2 linked regions of the Aeoliella mucimassa genome follow. The protein of the gene in region 1 binds, or shares a complex with, the protein of each later gene. Links are inferred from orthologs where the notes say so. Each region holds a gene or a part of one and is shown on either strand. Other genes may lie near its edges. The genes, in order: accD and accB.

Region 1 (8,264 bases):
GGCGAGCCAGCCAGGTCGGCTTGGCGTTGCCTGTTGTGGTTTGAACTACACCCTCTCATACGGGCCCCTGGGCTGTTGTTACGAACCAGGGGGATATTTCTGAAGAAACTTTTGGAACAGCAAAAACACCCTAAAAACAAAGGGGTCTTTCTCGATGCGCGACACCGCACCTAGCGAAAAGATTCGTGGAAGGCAGGCGGCCGACCGCCGGCGAGGGCCGAAAACGGGGCTGATCGGCTCTGCGTGCCAGACCTGGAAATATGGATTGGTCGAGCGAGGCCCGCGCTCCCCTAGCAGCCATACCTATTCTATGGCGCGGAAGTGCTCGCCTCGCCCGGCGGACGATTTTGCCTTTTTTGCGGCTTGTCGTGTTACAGCTTGGAGCGAGGGTCGTATGTGGGGGTGCCTCGCAACGTGTTAGACCAAGCCCTACGACTACAAAGGAATCGTCATGTTCAAGTCGACTCTGCAATTCGCGATTGTCTCGATGTTGTTCGCCAGCCCCGCGATGGCCCAGCTGTATGTCAACAAGTCGTACTACCCGGCGGAGTATCGCCATCATGGTCACCATGGGGTGATCATTGTGAACCAAGGTCCGGTCTATCCAGGTCCGGTGTCGCAGACCGATCGCTGGCGGTTCCAGCAGTCGATTCGCGAATACCACGAAGCGATAGCGGCTCAGAATCGTGCGGAAGTCAAACGCCGTGAGTTGGAGATCGCCCAGCTTCAGGTGCAGCGCAACACACTGCAGGAGAGCGTGGTCGCGCACCATGCCGAGCAGTTGCTCACCCGGCGACTCAATCGTCAGCAGCGCATCGACCACGAAGCCCGGGAACTCTGGCAGCAGATCCGATCGAGCTCCCCGAGTTGGCCAGTAGCGTTCGCCACCCCGTGGGCGATGGAGCGGCTCCACGTAATTGTCGACGCGGCGAAGAGTCGCGACAGCTACTCAACCAACAGCGGCACGGTCGAGATCGCCTTCGACGAACTACGCCAGGCGATTCGCACGCAGCAGCTGACCGAAGTTCGCGACGAACGGACCGACGCCCTCAAGACCCTCGCCCGGCTCGAACGCATCTTAGAACGTGTTTTGAAATTGCCTGATTAAAGAAAAACAGCTACGGCTCCCTCTTTTGGTTAGCAGCCTGAGGAAGGAGCCGTAGCATGAAAACGGAAAGGAAGTATGGCAGTGATGTCACCGATCGACAATGGCAATTGCTTCGTCAGTTGTTGCCAGCACGTTCGCAGTTCGGACGTCGTCCGATTGACCGCCGGCGGATCATCAACGCGATCTTGTACGTCGTCCGCACGGGCTGCCAGTGGCGGATGCTGCCTAAGGACTTTCCGAATTGGAGTACGGTTTACGGCATCTTCTGGCGTTGGAGAAATGATGGCACGTGGCAGAAGATTCATGATGCGTTGCGAGCCAAAACACGCAAAGCGGCAGGCAAGAAGTCGACACCCACGGTAGCGATCATCGACAGCCAATCGGTTCGCACGGCCGAAGGAGGTGAAGAAAGGGGCTACGATTCGGCCAAGAAAATCACGGGCCGCAAGCGTCATGTGGCGGTCGATACGCTCGGATTGTTGCTCGCGATAGTCGTTCATAGCGCGGATTGGCAGGACCAGGACGGAGCCGAATGGGTAATGGACAAGCTGGGCGAGCAATTCAAGCGAATCAAGATTGTGTTTGGCGACTTCGCGTACGGTCGATCAGGGTTGCCCGATTGGACCTGGGAAACGTTTGGTTGGATTCTACAAACGGTGCTCAGGCCAGTCGGCCTAAAAGGGTTTGTGGTATTGCCGAAGCGATGGATCGTGGAACGAACTTTCGCCTGGCTGGCCCGACATCGACGGAACAGCAAGGACTACGAAAAAACAACCGCCTCCAGCGAAGCCATCACCTACGTCGCCATGATCAGCCTCATGTCGAAAAGACTGGCCAGCGCGGAAAAGTGAATTTTAAAACACGTTCTTAGAGATGGACGACCAGGCGTTGTACGCGGTGCGTTAAGCGTCGCGCCGATGTTTGCTCCGCATCACCAGATGCAAGCAGCCCCAAACCAGAAAACAAACCATCGCCAGAAACACGATCAGCGCTGCGATGCCTTTCGGGTTCGAGAGCACCGACAGCATGGCGTAGCGAGTAGTATTCGATCGAACCACCGAGAGGTCGTCGAGGCGAACCGTCGACTCGGCCCCGTCGGCCCAAGAGATCGTCATGTAGGTCCAAGAAGGATCGTTGGGATCTATCGCCCAGTCATCAATATAGAGACCTTGATTTCCAAGGATTCGATCGCAAGCAAGTGCTGGCAAAGCTGCAACTGAGAAATCGCTTATCGATCCCACACACCCCGTAGCATCATGAATATAAATCGTAGGACAACCAATATCCGAGTAGGCACTCACTTGAATCACGCGATTACCATCAGGACTGACTTTCGCCAGAGAGACGAATTGGCTGAGCGTCCAGAGGGGAGTGGTCGACCCATCGTTGCGATAGACACCGCTCACAGAATAGGTCGCTTCGAGTCGCCGCATCTCGGCAACGGTGGCCATCCGTTCGGCTTCATCTTCCCAAGAACTGTTGTTTATGAATTCGATCTGCTCTTCCACAGAACTCGGCAATAGCGAGACGAGGATGTACTGGTCGTTTTCCGAAACCGTAGACCAAGACCACTCTTGCGACCAGGAGAGCCCAGCAACGCAGGGATTACCACAGATGGTCAGCGCGACCAACAACTCAGCGAATAGGAGCAAGAGAGAACGATTCATGCCATGATTGCCATCCGAATAGAGCCGAGTTGCAGGCCCCTGCAACATCGACCATTGCCCCGTCGCTACTGGTTCGAAAAGAGGAGCGTTGATTATTGCATGCGCACTACCCCAAGGCAACAAAATGAGAACTCAGGCAATCGGCCTACGACGCATCCCCCGTTCGCAAACTTTAACATTTCGGGGATCGATGGGGGCAATACCGTTTCCTTCAAACCCAACCAAAAATGAACTCCGACTCGTTCAAATATAGATCAGCTGATTTACCAACTCATCCGCCGTCATGGAATTCACCATCTTCAATAAACTCTCCGCTATCGCATACGGACTTCGCCGAATGGCTATCACAACTCCTGCGTGCTGCTTTCCGGTTCGGTACCAGGTATCGACTAGTTTTTCGAAGTCGACTCGATTGTGGGTAACCAGGACCGCGCGATTGTTCGCTGCGTATTCGAGCTGCTGTTGGTCACTGGAACCAACCAGTGAGGCCTCCGTGGTGGTCGTTACGTGGAACGCCCTTGCACGGATCAGTGTGCCAATTGTCACATCCACATCTTCGTCGAGATATAGTTTCGCAAACAACTGGCTCATAGCTATTGAGAGCGGTGGAGTTTTTCTGGCGGGATTTCGTTTTGCTCGATATACCGCTGGATTTCATCCTGATGATCACTGAAATAACTCAATGCATCAAACACCTGGGACAAGGTAAGATGAGGCAGCTTAGTCGGAATTTCTTCCGGTGCGGCGCCCATGCGCCAGATTTCGACGATTGCGCGAACCGAGGTTCTGGTGCCCTCGATAATTGGTTCGCCATTCAGAATCGCCGGATCGGTTGTCACATAGCGATGGCCGGTACGGGTCGACATGGTCGTCTGCTTCCCTTACTTGCCGCAGTAGTCGATCGAGCGGGCGATTTCGCTCTTCATGTCCGATCGCTTTACGATGCGGTCGATGTAGCCATGCTCGAGCAGGAACTCGCTCCGCTGGAACCCTTCAGGCAGCTCCAGGCGAATCGTGGCTTTGATGGTTCGCGGACCGGCGAAGCCGATCAGCGCTTTGGGCTCGGCGAATACCAGGTCGCCCAGCGAGGCAAAACTGGCTGCGACGCCACCCATGGTGGGGTCGGTCAGCACGCTGATGAACAGACCGCCGGCTTCGTCGTACCGCGCGAGGGCGGCCGAGACCTTGGCCATCTGCATGAGCGAGATGATGCCTTCGTGCATGCGGGCACCGCCGCCGGAACCGCTAACGATCACGAGCGGCAAGTTTTGCTCGGTTGCACGTTCCACAAGGCGGGTGAGGCGCTCGCCGACTACCGAACCCATGCTACCCATGATGAACGCCGAGTCGGTAACGCCAACTGCGACGCGACGGGCGCGAATCATGCCGGTGCCGGTGAGGGCGGCATCGCGGAGTCCGGTCCGCTTGCGCTCGTCGACCAGGCGTTCGACGTAGGCCTTCTTATCGAAGAACTCCAACGGGTCGGCCGCCAAGAGGTCGCCGTCCCACTCTTCGAAGGTTCCTTCGTCGAGCAAGGTGCGAATGCGATCGGTCGCGCTGAGATACATGTGGTACCCGCAGACCGGGCAGACATTCATGTTCTCCGCGACAGTCTTGCGGAATACGGTCTCGCCACAGTCGCGGCACCGCAGCCACAATCCGCTCGGCACCCCACGCTTGGGACGAGGTTTCTTGGGTCCGCCTTGCTCCCCAGTGTCTTGAGGATTGTCAGGCTGATCGTGGTTGGTTTTCAATTCGCCGGTTGCCATACGAAACAGTCGGAAAGTTGCGGAAAAAATCTACGTTCGCTGCTGCCATCCTACCAACTCCGGCCCGCAAGCGGGAGGCGGATTCGGCCGGGTAGGCGACGAAAGCGGGAAGGGGCAAGCAGTGGTTTCCAGGGGAAATCGGCCGGTTGCCGTGAAAACCTGCGCTTTCTACGGACCCCCGATTTCTACTTTGACCGGCTTATCCAGCGGGAAAATCTCCCAGCTGCCGGCCGCTTCGAACGATTGCCAAAGGTTGCCCAGGTCGGCCCCAGTCACCACATGGCGCACGATGCTAGCAAGCGGAGCGGGGGCCACCAGCAACGTGGTGGAGTCGGGTTTTACCTTCTTCGTGATTTTGGTCATCACCTCGGCGACGCGATCGGTGATCTTGGGAATCGTCTCCCCTTCGGGGGGGCAGACCGTCGCGGGTTGCTCCTGCCATTTGCGGAACACCTTCGGCTGCTTGAGCTTGACGTCTTCCACCAGCATCCCTTGCCAGAGGCCGTAGTTGATGTTGGTGAGCTTATCGAGCGGGCGCACCTTGAGCGACAGCGCGGCCGACAGGATTTCGCTGGTTTGCACCGATGCCTGGCCGGGCGACGTAAACAGGTTGGTCGCACCGAGCGGGGCCAGTTCCTGCGTAATCGCTTCAATCTGGTCGCGGCCTACCTTGCTCAGAGGAACATCAAGTGTTCCCTGGATACGACCTTGCTTGTCGTATTCGGTAATGCCGGTGTGAACGAGTACAAGTTGTTTCATAGGGAGCGCTTTCCATTCGCGTGGTTCGCCCAAGCTAGCGAGCGGCACGCGGTTGCTAAGCGTTTATCGAATGAGTTGTTCCAATTGCCTAAACCGTTTCTCGTAGTTCTCGCCGCTGGAGATCGCCGAACCGACAACCAGCAAATTCGCTCCCGCCTGGGCGCAGTCGGCAATGGTCTCGAGGTTTACTCCGCCGTCGACTTCCAACAATGCATCCACATCCTCACGTTCGTGCAACGTCCGCAATTTGTCGAGCGCGGTGCGATCGAACTTCTGCCCGCCAAATCCAGGCATGACGCTCATACACAAAATCAAATCGCAATCCGCAGCAACCTGATCGATCTTCTCGAGCGGTGTCGGTGGATTAATCGCGATGCCTGCCAGGGCGCCGAGTTCTCGGATTTCGGCAACCAGGTCGGCCAGCTCCTGTTGGTCGCGGCACACTTCCTCGTGCACGGTCAGTACGTCGGCTCCCGCTTCGCGAAACTGCTTGAGGTACCGCCCTGGGTTCTCCATCATCAGATGCACGTCGAGCGGCAAATCGGTCGATCGCCGCGCGGCTTCGACGATGGTCATGCCAAACGTGAAGTTCGGCACGAAGTGGCCATCCATCACATCCAGGTGCATCAGCTGCGCACCGGCCGCCTGGAGGTCGGCAATCTCTTGCCCCAATTTGGCGTAATCGCAGAGCAATATGGAGGGGGCAATCGCGGGTGCCGCCGACCGTAGCTGCGATTTGATCTGTTCGCGATGGTTGAGCGCAGTCACCAACAACAGGATCTCAGGTAGGAGGAAGGAACAAGCCAGGGCTGCGAAACGTCGATCGTCGGCCCACAAGCAAACCAAATGCTGGTTCGCGAAGGTCAGGCTTGTTTTGTCGCGACCCACACCGTGGGGTCCGAGCAAAGTCCGTTCAGTAAGGATGGTGCAAAAAGGAGCAACGCTTCCATGTTTGCTGCGTCGGCCACGCGCCGACATGCAAAACACGGATTTTACTCGCCACCCCCGGGGGCACGCTACCGCTAATTGGGCGGTTTTAGATGGTTCAAAATCTCGCAGAAAACCCGCACAAATGGCCGCAAACTCAAACACGACAATAACTTGCGACGAATACCCCCAACCAGGGGACGAGCTATCAAACTGGGGGAATCTCGCGGCTCAGGCCACTTCGAACTCGGCCGCCTGCGGTAACTGGTTGATATGGGTCAGCCCAAACACCTTGAGAAACTGCTCGGTCGTGCGATACAGCGGGCGTTTGGGGTTGTCGGCCGGGCGTTCCAAACGCAGCAGGCCCCGGCGGACCAGGCTGTTGGCAAGCGATTGGCTGTTCTGCCCGCGAAGTTCGTTGATGGCTGCTAGCTCGATCGGCTGGCGATACGCCACGACGCTCAACACTTCCATCGCTGTCGGCGTGAGCGTGGTTTGCTTGAGCTTGCCATGGAACTTATCCCGCACCCGCGAGTACTCCTCGCGGAGCACCATTTTGTATCCGCCGGCCGACTGCTCGATGGTCATCGCGCTCGAGTCGGCCAGGTACTCGGCATTCAACTCGTCGACCGCTGTGGCAACTTCCTCGGGCGTGATGTCGCGCATCGTGGCGGCTAGCGCAGCGGCCGACATCGGCTGGTTGTCGGGCCGGCCGACGAACAGCAAGGCCTCGGTAATGGTGCGGGTGTTGGTTGGGGTCTCGCGCGGCGCGGCGTCACTCTTAGCACCGCTCGCCGATGGCTTGCGGCCAAGCATGGCTGCAAACGCATTGGTGAGCCGCCTGATCGACAGCGGCGAGTCCTCGGATTTAGTAGTTTCACGGTCCGACATGCCGGGAATAGTAGTCGGGGCCGAGTTGCCTGGGCAAGGCCAAACACCGGTGCTAGCACCAGGCGATCGAGTACGGTTACCAGCGATCGCCCTCAGGAATCTCGCCATCATGGCGGTTGGCCATCTGGCGATACGCCCGCACGTCGATGTCTTCTCCAATGGTATCGACGGCTCCGTCGGCCAGGCCGAACACCACGACTCCCGAGTGCTGCCCCGCGAATCCTCCGACTCGCTTCGGTGCCTGAGGGTTGCCGCCGAGCAAGCTTCGGGCCAGGAAGCCGGGCGCGACTTCGCGTTCCATGTCGTCACTATCCTCTTGCAGCTGCTCCTGATCGACCTCCGGAGGCATCGCCCCTGCGTCCTTCTCCTCTTCCGAGAGTTCTTTGTTGGGTTTAGTCTCGTCGTCAGCTGCTTCGCCCGCATCCCCTTCGGTCCTATTCCCATCCTCGGCCGACTCGTCGCCGTCGAAATCTTCGTCGAACACGATCTCCCCTTCGACAAAGGTGTCGGCATCCCACTCTTCATCGGTTTCATCCAGGTCGGACTCGCCCCAGTAGTCCATGCCGTACCCACCCGAAGTAGCCCAGGGCAATTCGTCGGGTGTCGAGTACTCGCTCCAACTATTGGAACCACCGTTGATGGTGGTGTTGGGAGCAAAACCGGTGTTGCGAAGCGTTGCCGAGGTACCACTCAACCAGCCAAGGTCGTAATCGTCCGGCAGCTTTTCGCCGATCAAGAACGTGTAGCTGGCGCCGTCTTTGAGGTCTTCGAGATGAATCCGCCGATTCAAGACGAAGGCGCCGTTGTTGTCTTCGTCAATCGGTGCTTCACGATCGTGATGGCAACCCGCGTAGTTGGAAGCCGCCGAATCCATGCCGCCGTAGCTAGGACAGATCAGCAGCTCGATCGTTGTTTGCCGAACCGTGTCGTTGGCCTGGTGGTAAGCACTCAACTGCGGATCGAGGTGCGCCGCGCGGTTTTGCTCGCCGATGTACGGCAGCGTGCGGGCGAGCCAGCTGATGTGATGGCCGTCGGGCAGGTTGTTGATGGGGCCGGTCTTGTTGGTAGTGCCAACCGGCAAGTGATCGTACGCCAACTCGTAGTTGTGGATGCCGAGCACGATCTGCCGCACGTTGTTAATGC
Region 2 (8,363 bases), 2.7 Mb from region 1 along the record:
CATCTAGTACAGCGATGATTTTGTCGTCGGCTTCCTCGTTGTCACGCATTGGCAGTCCGCCCACCACGCGAGCAGTGAGGATGACCTCGGACAGCGAAATCGGCCGTTCGCTAATCACGCAGATGTCGAGCGGATCGCCATCGCCGGCTTCTGCGCCCGGCATCAGGTCGCGGACGCGATTGCCGCAGTACGTGCCAGGAATGAAACCATACAGCGTTGGACAAAACGACGACGTACGATTCGGACGATCGACGCGAAGATAACCGGTCTTCTTGTCGAGTTCGTACTTCACCCGGTCGAAGGGAGTCAATTCAATGTAGGCGTTCACCACCTCCGGTGGATTGGGACCAACATCCAGGCCGTGCCAGGGGTGAGGACGCCACCGATAAAATGGTTCAGGAAAGCCCATGCTGATTACCTAGGAAACGGAGGGAATCGAATGCCTGCGACTGCGATGGAACCGAGTGGTGGTTAGACCAACGAGAGGTCTTCTTCGTTCACGTAGGTTTCCAGGAACCGAGTGAGCAGTTGGAAGTCGCAGTTGTTTTCGATGTATCGAACCACGGTTACCAACGTCTTCGGATCGACCAGTTCTTCGAACGGCACGTAGTGCAATTGCAACTGACCCGAAACCGAAACCATCACGCCGTTCAGCTTCTGTTCAACCAGAGCACGGAACGCACCAACGCCGAGCTGGCTACCGAGCATGACGTCGAACGCGTGCGGCACGGCACAACGAGCTTCGTAGCCCAGCTGCAGCGGTGTGACCTTACGCTTGCTCTTGGTCTGCCGTTCATACTCTTCGGCAATCAAGCGGCTGAAAATGGTGTGCAAACTGATAGCCGAGATATTAATGTGGCCATGGTCGTCGCGACCGACACCTTCGAGGAACGAGTAAGGCATCAGCTCGGCAAGGCCTTCGGCAATGACGATGACGCCATACTTCTTGCCTTCGCGTTCGCGAGTGATCATGGTCAACACGATCCTCTTGATCACCTTGTCGAGGTCCATGACTTCGCGAGTCGACTTCTCGCCGGTCTTGGGATTGGTGACCTCTTCGCTGGTGCGGTACTTGCCGCGAATGTCTTCCACACTGATCACCAAGCTCGCTTCGCCGGCAATGGCAACACCATAAGCCAACCAACCAGCACTGCGACCCATCGACTCAACAAGGAAGTAGCTCTTGTTGGCTTCGGCATCGGCCAACAGGTTGCGAACTTCGCGAGCGAGGAAGTCGACCGCTGTAAAGTAGCCGAAGGTGAAATCGATACCGCGGTAGTCGTTATCGATCGTCTTGGGCAGGTGAACCACAGGGATGCGAGGGGCATCCTCAGGCAGCGTGTCCTGGTACATCTTGAACTTGTTGGCGGTCTTCAGCGTGTCGTCACCACCAATGGAGATCAGGGCTTCGACGCCGATCGACCGAAGGCCTTCGTAAGTAGCCTTGAGCGGAGCCGAGCGTTCGGGGTCGGTCAGGTGCTCAGGCGACGAAACCATTTTGCCAGGGTTTGTGCGAGCGGTGCCGATCATGATGCCCTGCTTGCTGCGAGTGCGGCTAAGCGTGGGGTGATCAATCACGATGTAATCTTGACCTTCTTCGAGCGGCTTCGACGGATCGAAATCGGCCAGGCTCGAGTAGCCGTGCTTCATGCCGATGACTTCCGCACCGTGTCGCAGAAACGAAACAGCGGCAGCGGAAATCACTGCATTAGCGGCGGGGGCTGGGCCACCGGCGAACAGGATCGCCACGCGGCGAAAATTGCTTTGTTCCGAATAAGGACGAGTGAGAGATTCGGGCATGGTTCTTCAAAGTCGTAAGAGTGTGAGAAAATAATCAACGCCGCCTTGGCGGCATTGTACCGCGTGAAGGTTAGCCCAATAAAGGGCCCGCCGGGCGTTGGTGTGAACCGTTAAAGATTCGTGAAGGTGCGTTCGACGAACGTCGTGTCGATGCGACCTTCAACAAAAGCCGTGTGGCTTAAAATCTCATGGTGCAGCTTGGCTGTGGTCTTAATGCCATCGACACGCAATTCGGACAAAGCACGCTTCATACATGCAATGGCCTCCTGACGGGTCGGTTGGTGGACCAGCAGTTTTCCGATCATCGAGTCATAATGTGGCGGCACCGTGTAGCCACTGTGCGCATGCGAGTCCCAGCGGACTCCAAATCCACCAGGAGCGATCAGGCGTTCGATCTTGCCAGGCGATGGCTGGAAATTGCGATCGGGATCTTCCGCGTTGATGCGGCATTCGATCGAAGCGCCGCGCTGCACTACGTCGTCTTGCGTAAATGGCAGCGGCTCGCCCGACGCAACGAGAATTTGCGTTTTAATCAAGTCGATGCCTGTGACCAGTTCGGTAACTGGGTGTTCCACTTGAATGCGGGCGTTTACTTCGATGAAGTAATAGTTGCCTTCGCCATCGACGATGAACTCGACCGTCGCTGCGTTAGTGTAGTTGGCAGTTGCGATCAATCGCCGTGCGGCTTCGCACATCTCTTCACGCGTCTCGTTCGAGATGCTTGTGCTCGGGCTCTCTTCGATCAGCTTCTGATGGCGACGTTGAACCGAGCAGTCGCGTTCCCACAGATGCGCGACGTTGCCGTGGTTGTCGGCGATCACCTGCACTTCCACATGGCGTGGTTGGCCGATGTATTTTTCGAGATAGACATCGCCGTTGCCGAACGCGGCTTGGGCTTCGGCCTGAGCTTGCTGCAGGGCCGATTTGAGAGACAGATCGTTCGCGGCGACTCGCATGCCGCGACCTCCACCGCCTGCGACTGCTTTGATCAGCACGGGGAAGCCAACCTCGTGCGCGAATCGCATGGCTTCATCTTCACTTTGGATCACCCCTTCGCTACCAGGCACGACCGGTACATTGGCTCGGCGGGCCAAATCGCGGGCGGCGTTCTTATCGCCGAGTTGCGACATTGCTTCGGGCATCGGACCGATGAAGTCGATATTGCAGCTGCGACACACTTCGTTGAAGTGAGCGTTCTCGGCCAAGAATCCGTAGCCGGGGTGAATCGCTTGTACGTTGCCGACCTCGGCTGCACTGATGACGCTGGCGATCTTAAGGTAGCTATCGGCCGACTTCGCAGGGCCAATGCAAAAAGCTTCGTCCGCCAAGTCCAGGTAGTGAGCCCCTTCGTCGCCCGCGCTGTAAACAGCAACGGTTTCGATGCCCAGTTCTCGACACGCACGGATAATCCGCAGTGCGATTTCACCTCGGTTGGCAACAAGAATACGTTGATACATCGCGGCGATCGGAGTAGAGAAAGTAAGTGGATAAAAGCGTTAGCTACGCAGCCAGTGGGGGCGGATGCGTCTACTCGACCTTGAACAATGGCTGGCCGTATTCCACCGCGTCGCCCGATTCAACGAGCACAGCGGTGATCTTGCCAGCACATTCGGCGGGAACTTCGTTGAATACCTTCATGGCTTCCACTATGCACACGGTGGTGTCGGGACCAATCTGGTCGCCCACCTTCACGAATGGTGCGGCATCGGGACTCGGCGAGGCGTAGAACGTACCGACGATGGGGCTCTTGATCACTTTGCCAGTGATCTCTGCTGCTGCGGGAGCAGCCGCAGGGGCGTCGGCCGGCGCGGCCGGGGCCGCGGCAGCAGGTGCGGCCATCATCTGCGGAGCCGGCATCGCGCTCACGATGGTGTCACCACCCTTACGCAGGCAAATCCGCTGATCGGCCTGTCGGAGATCGATCTCCGACAGATCGTGTTCATTCATCAATTCCACGAGGCGACGAACTCGGCGGACGTCGAAAACGTCGCTGTTGGCGTGATTACCAGAACCTTCTTTTCCCATGTCTTGCTCCACCGCCCTGGCCGACTATCAAAGGTCGACACAACGTTTATCTAGTTGGTTAACTCAAGCAGCAGTCTTCGAGCTGCTTGGGAACATCAGTCAATACTTCATGGCCGGCCTTGGTGACCAGCACATCGTCTTCAATTCGAATACCACCCCACTCAGGGAGGTAGATACCTGGCTCGACGGTCACGATCATGCCTGGTTCCAGCAGCACTTCGCCCTGGTTACTTCCCAGGCGAGGGGCTTCGTGAATCTCCAAGCCGGTTCCGTGGCCGAGTCCGTGCCCAAAGTACTTGCCGTATCCAGCGGCATCAATATGGTCGCGGGCGACCTTGTCGATCTCTGCACAAGAGGCACCCGGCTTGATGGCTTCGATCGCCTTAAGTTGTGCTTCCAAAACCACTTGGTACACTTTTTTGAATTTGGGCGAGAGTCTACCGGTGACCACCATACGCGTCAAGTCGCTGAGGTACAGCCCCGAGTTGGCTCCCCAGTCAATCAAGGTGAAATCGCTCTCACTCACCCGCTTGTCGGTCGGTTGAGCATGTGGCAATGCGGCTCGCTGCCCCACGGCCACGATCACGGGGAAACTAAGCCCTTTGGCCCCAAATCGGCGGGCCTGGTATTCCAGTTCGGCGGCAATCTCTTTTTCGGTCGACTCCTGGCGAATCAGCGCGCGGGCGGCCATAAAGGCCTTGGCTGCCTGCTGGCACGCCAGGCGTGTGGCGTCGATTTCGCTCTTGTCTTTGACCGTCCGCAATTCTTCCACCAGCCCGTTTGTCACCACAAAACTGACGTCGGGTACATGCTCTGCAACCGCCTGTTGGGTTGCAATGGTCATCGACGCCCCTTCGATTCCCAGCCGCTCGATGCCTTTCTCGACAATCAGTTCGCCTACGGTTGGCAGCATCTGTTGCCCGGGGCCGCGGATGACCAATGGAAGGTCCGGGCATTCATCGGCCAAATGCAGCGTGAACCGCTGGTCGGTAATCAGGGTTTCGTCGTCTTGCGTGACCAGCAGGTAGCTATCTTCACCGGTGAAACCCGACAAATAGGTCGCGTTATAATGATTGGTGACCAGCAGTGCGTCCGTGCCAGCCTTGCGGAGCAGTTTTCGCAGTTTTTTAAGACGTGGAGCGCTGTTGGACATAGGTCGAGGCTGGCAAGTGGCAATATGGATCGAAAAACTGGCGGTCCGACGGTACGATCACCGCTGGGGCAATAGACCGGTCGTGACAAAGCTTCAATATCGGGGCCTGAGGCACTATTGGCAAGGTGCCCGATCCCTTCCGGATAGGGGAATAATGACCTATTCGGCATGTGAGAAGGCTTTGATGAGACCCAAGCTACTGGGAATCGCGGTTGGATGCTAGCGAGTGGGCATCGACGAGCTTTCGCTATACATTATCTCTGTATTTGAATCGGCACCCTCTAACGCTGAGCCCTGTCTATGTTCCAAGTGACACGAGAAATCGACTTCTGCTACGGCCACCGCCTGTTGAATTACGACGGAAAATGCAAGCATTTGCACGGCCATAATGGCAAAGCGATTATTACGATCGAAGCTCCGACTCTGGATGATCGGGGCATGGTGCTCGATTTTTCCGACATCAAGCAGGTGGTGGCGACCTGGATCGATGAGAATCTGGATCACCGCATGATCCTGTGCAAAGACGATCCGGTGGTTCCGGTGCTGCAAGAGATGGGCGAGCCGCTCTACCTGATCGACGAAAACCCCACCGCAGAAAATATTGCCAAAGTCATCTACGAGAAGACCGCCGAGGCTGGATTCCCTATTTTAGAGGCACGGCTGTGGGAAACCCCAAAGTGTTTTGCCTCGTACCGTGCGTAATTTAGCGCACACTGCTATATGCTGGCATCGAAGAAGCTGAAATAATGGGATTTACTGGTCGAGTCTAACGATTAGACCGATCATACCAATGAGGGCCCGCAGGTCGGCTGCGCAAGGGTTCTACACTTACAATACGACTGCCGCCGTCACTATCGAGAAAGGATGCTCGAACGTGTCACGCATAGCTTCATTTTCCGACTGGCTAATCCGCTCCCCTCTAATCTGGGGTGGCATGGCCTGTATGGGCTTCTACGCTCTGCTGCAACAAAACTGGATTAATAGCGACCTGTTGGATCGCTATCTCGCGAGCCACTGGATCGAAGTGGCGACCATGTCGCTGGCCTGTATCGCCTTTGCTGCGCTCGCAATTCGGGTGCTGGGGCTCGTGCCGGAAGCGGTGGTCATGGAACGCGATCTGCTCGAGAAACCGGTCGCCGGAGGCCAGCCAACGAGCGAGGCCCCACGATTGCTCAAGAAGCTCGATCAGGTTCCCTACACCTACCAAAACACGTATCTGATCCGACGCTTGCGTGCCGCGATCGACTACGTTCATCGCAAAGACTCAGCAGAGACCCTGGAGCGCCAACTGCATCACTTGGAAGAAGTCGACCTCGACCGGATGTCGAGTGGTTATTCCCTGGTGCGGGTCATTCTGTGGGCGGTTCCCAGCTTTGGTTTTCTTGGCACCGTGCTCGGTATCGGTGCTGCGATTGGCCATCTCTCGTTCGATGGCGACAACATCGTGAAGTCGCTAGAGCAAGTGATTCCGCCGCTCACTTCGGCCTTTGATACCACCGCATTGTCGCTGGCTTTGTCGCTTCCTCTGATGTTCTGCAAGTTTCTGGTGGAGCGTTACGAATCGAAGCTCTTGGAGCAAGTGGATCAACGTACGGAAGAAGAAATGGTAGGCCGTTTCTTTGAGTACGGTTCGGCGAGCGATCCTCAGGTGGCCGCGGTTCGTCGGATGGCTGAGCAGGTGATTCGCACGGTGGAATCGATGACCGTACGCCAGGCGCAGGTGCTGCAGGAGACGGTTGAGAAGAGCCAACGCCACTGGGCTGATATTACTGCTGCAACGGGACAATTGCTGAACGAGTCGTTGGAAACCACGCTTCACGACAGCTTGGAACGTCACGCTCAGGCGATTACCAGTTCTTCCGCGCAACAGTCGCAAGCCCTGGAAAAATTGCTTCGCACCCAGTTGGCGGCGATGGATTCGTCGACGGAGAAGAACATTGCCCTGCTGAACGACGGTGTTAGCCGCAATGTGAACGCCATTGAGAATGGTGTGGTGAATCGACTGGGAATGCTCGACGACGTATTCGCCCAGCAGGTCGAGTCGCTGCAGTTGCTCATTGCCGAGCAGGTCAAGACGCTGCAAGACATCGTGACTCAGCAAGTCGATGTGTTGGGGCTGTCGGTGCAGTCGCAAGCCGAATCGGTGCAGCAGAATACCACGGAACTGATCGGTCGCCTGCGAGATGGCTTGGAACGCATGGCTGAACTGCTGGTGGAAGCCCTGCAGAAGCATGGTGAAACATTGACCCATAGCGAACAGTCCTTGGCGCAAGAGAATCGCCAGCATCTGGCAGAAGTCGAAGCCGCCCTTGGCGAAGCCATGGTGCTTTCGGCCGACCGTCAGGAGAAGCTGGTCAAGCAAAGCGAAAATATGCTTCGCGAAATGCAGCAGGCCCTGGTCAGTGCGGCGGGTGCTACGGTGGAACAGCAAGAGCAGCTGGTGCGTCAGGGCGATATTCTGCTGAAAGTGGTAGACGCCACCGGGCAGGTAAAGCAACTGGAAGAAACGCTCAACCAGAATCTTTCCACGTTAGGACGTACGCACAACTTCGAAGAGACCCTTTTGAGCCTTTCGGCCGCTATTCAGCTGCTGAGTGCCAAGATGGGCCGCGAAGGGGGAACTGTGCATCATGTAGACTTCGATTCGCCCCGCACTGGCAGCACTAGCAATAACGCCGCATGAGCCGCGCATCACGACGCGACAACTCGACGGACTCGTCGCTGTTCCCCTTCCTAGCTGTGCTGCTTTGCACCATGGGGGTGCTGGTGGTGCTGCTGTCGGTCATGGCAAGCGTGCAGCTCGATCAGGCAAAGGAGCGTGTTGCTGGAGAAGAAGCCGAAGCCCAACACGTTGCTGAGCAATTCGAGAGTGAAGAGCAAATCGCTCTTCGTGCCAAGTTGGAGAAGTTGAAGTCGCGGGCGGACGAGGTCGATGAGTTTCGCACGAAGACCAAAGAGCTTCTTTCCGACAAGCAGAAACAACTTGCTCAGGTTGAGGAGAATGTTCGCCGCAGACAAGAGGAATTAGGGTTGCTGCGTCGGCAAATTGAGGAGATGCAGGCGCTCGATTCGGGAGCCACCGACAACCTGGAAGAAGCACGTTTTGAGCTGCAACGTCAGCGCGAGTTAATCGCCCAGACGGAGCGCGAAATTGAGCAACTGAAGCAAGGGGTGAAGAATAGCGAAAAGAACTTCGCCATCGTCCCTTACAACGGCGATAGCGGTGTCCGAAGACAGCCGATTTATATCGAGTGTCGTCGCGATCGAGTCATCTTCCAGCCGGAAGGTATCGAGCTCACAGCCGAGGATTTCAACAGCGAGTTCGTAAGCGGGAGTCCGCTGCCATCTGCCATTCGTGCAGCGCAAAGCTACTATCAAAAGAATG

Evidence for each region.
Region 2: the proteins of accD (region 1) and accB are in contact, whole or in part, in a solved structure (PDB 8UXZ), measured with the Escherichia coli proteins. The link is inferred for Aeoliella mucimassa from one-to-one orthologs.

What each region holds. Positions count from the first base shown.
Region 1 is NZ_CP036278.1:299,129-307,392, reverse strand. What follows is about bases 2,601-5,366. They hold accD (acetyl-CoA carboxylase, carboxyltransferase subunit beta), read right to left. Parts: upstream 4,545-5,366; coding sequence 3,657-4,544; downstream 2,601-3,656. Other genes in these bases: Pan181_RS01170 (histidine phosphatase family protein), read right to left, coding at 4,713-5,303; Pan181_RS01180 (DUF433 domain-containing protein), read right to left, coding at 3,369-3,641; Pan181_RS01185 (DUF5615 family PIN-like protein), read right to left, coding at 3,019-3,366; Pan181_RS01190 (hypothetical protein), read right to left, coding at 2,601-2,775. Also shown: Pan181_RS01200 (hypothetical protein), read left to right, coding at 452-1,108; Pan181_RS01195 (IS5 family transposase), read left to right, coding at 1,165-1,959; more of Pan181_RS01190, read right to left, coding at 2,011-2,600; rpe (ribulose-phosphate 3-epimerase), read right to left, coding at 5,367-6,191; SMC-Scp complex subunit ScpB, read right to left, coding at 6,462-7,121; Pan181_RS01155 (DUF1559 family PulG-like putative transporter), read right to left, coding at 7,198-8,264.
Region 2 is NZ_CP036278.1:3,036,132-3,044,494, forward strand. Bases 2,077-4,941 are described here. They hold accB (acetyl-CoA carboxylase biotin carboxyl carrier protein), read right to left. Parts: upstream 3,826-4,941; coding sequence 3,328-3,825; downstream 2,077-3,327. Other genes in these bases: accC (acetyl-CoA carboxylase biotin carboxylase subunit), read right to left, coding at 2,077-3,257; Pan181_RS12220 (M24 family metallopeptidase), read right to left, coding at 3,884-4,941. Also shown: Pan181_RS12200 (inorganic pyrophosphatase), read right to left, coding at 1-409; Pan181_RS12205 (6-phosphofructokinase), read right to left, coding at 472-1,800; more of accC, read right to left, coding at 1,911-2,076; more of Pan181_RS12220, read right to left, coding at 4,942-4,978; Pan181_RS12225 (6-pyruvoyl trahydropterin synthase family protein), read left to right, coding at 5,279-5,680; Pan181_RS12230 (MotA/TolQ/ExbB proton channel family protein), read left to right, coding at 5,922-7,661; Pan181_RS12235 (hypothetical protein), read left to right, coding at 7,658-8,363. UniProt on the Escherichia coli protein: This protein is a component of the acetyl coenzyme A carboxylase complex; first, biotin carboxylase catalyzes the carboxylation of the carrier protein and then the transcarboxylase transfers the carboxyl group to form malonyl-CoA.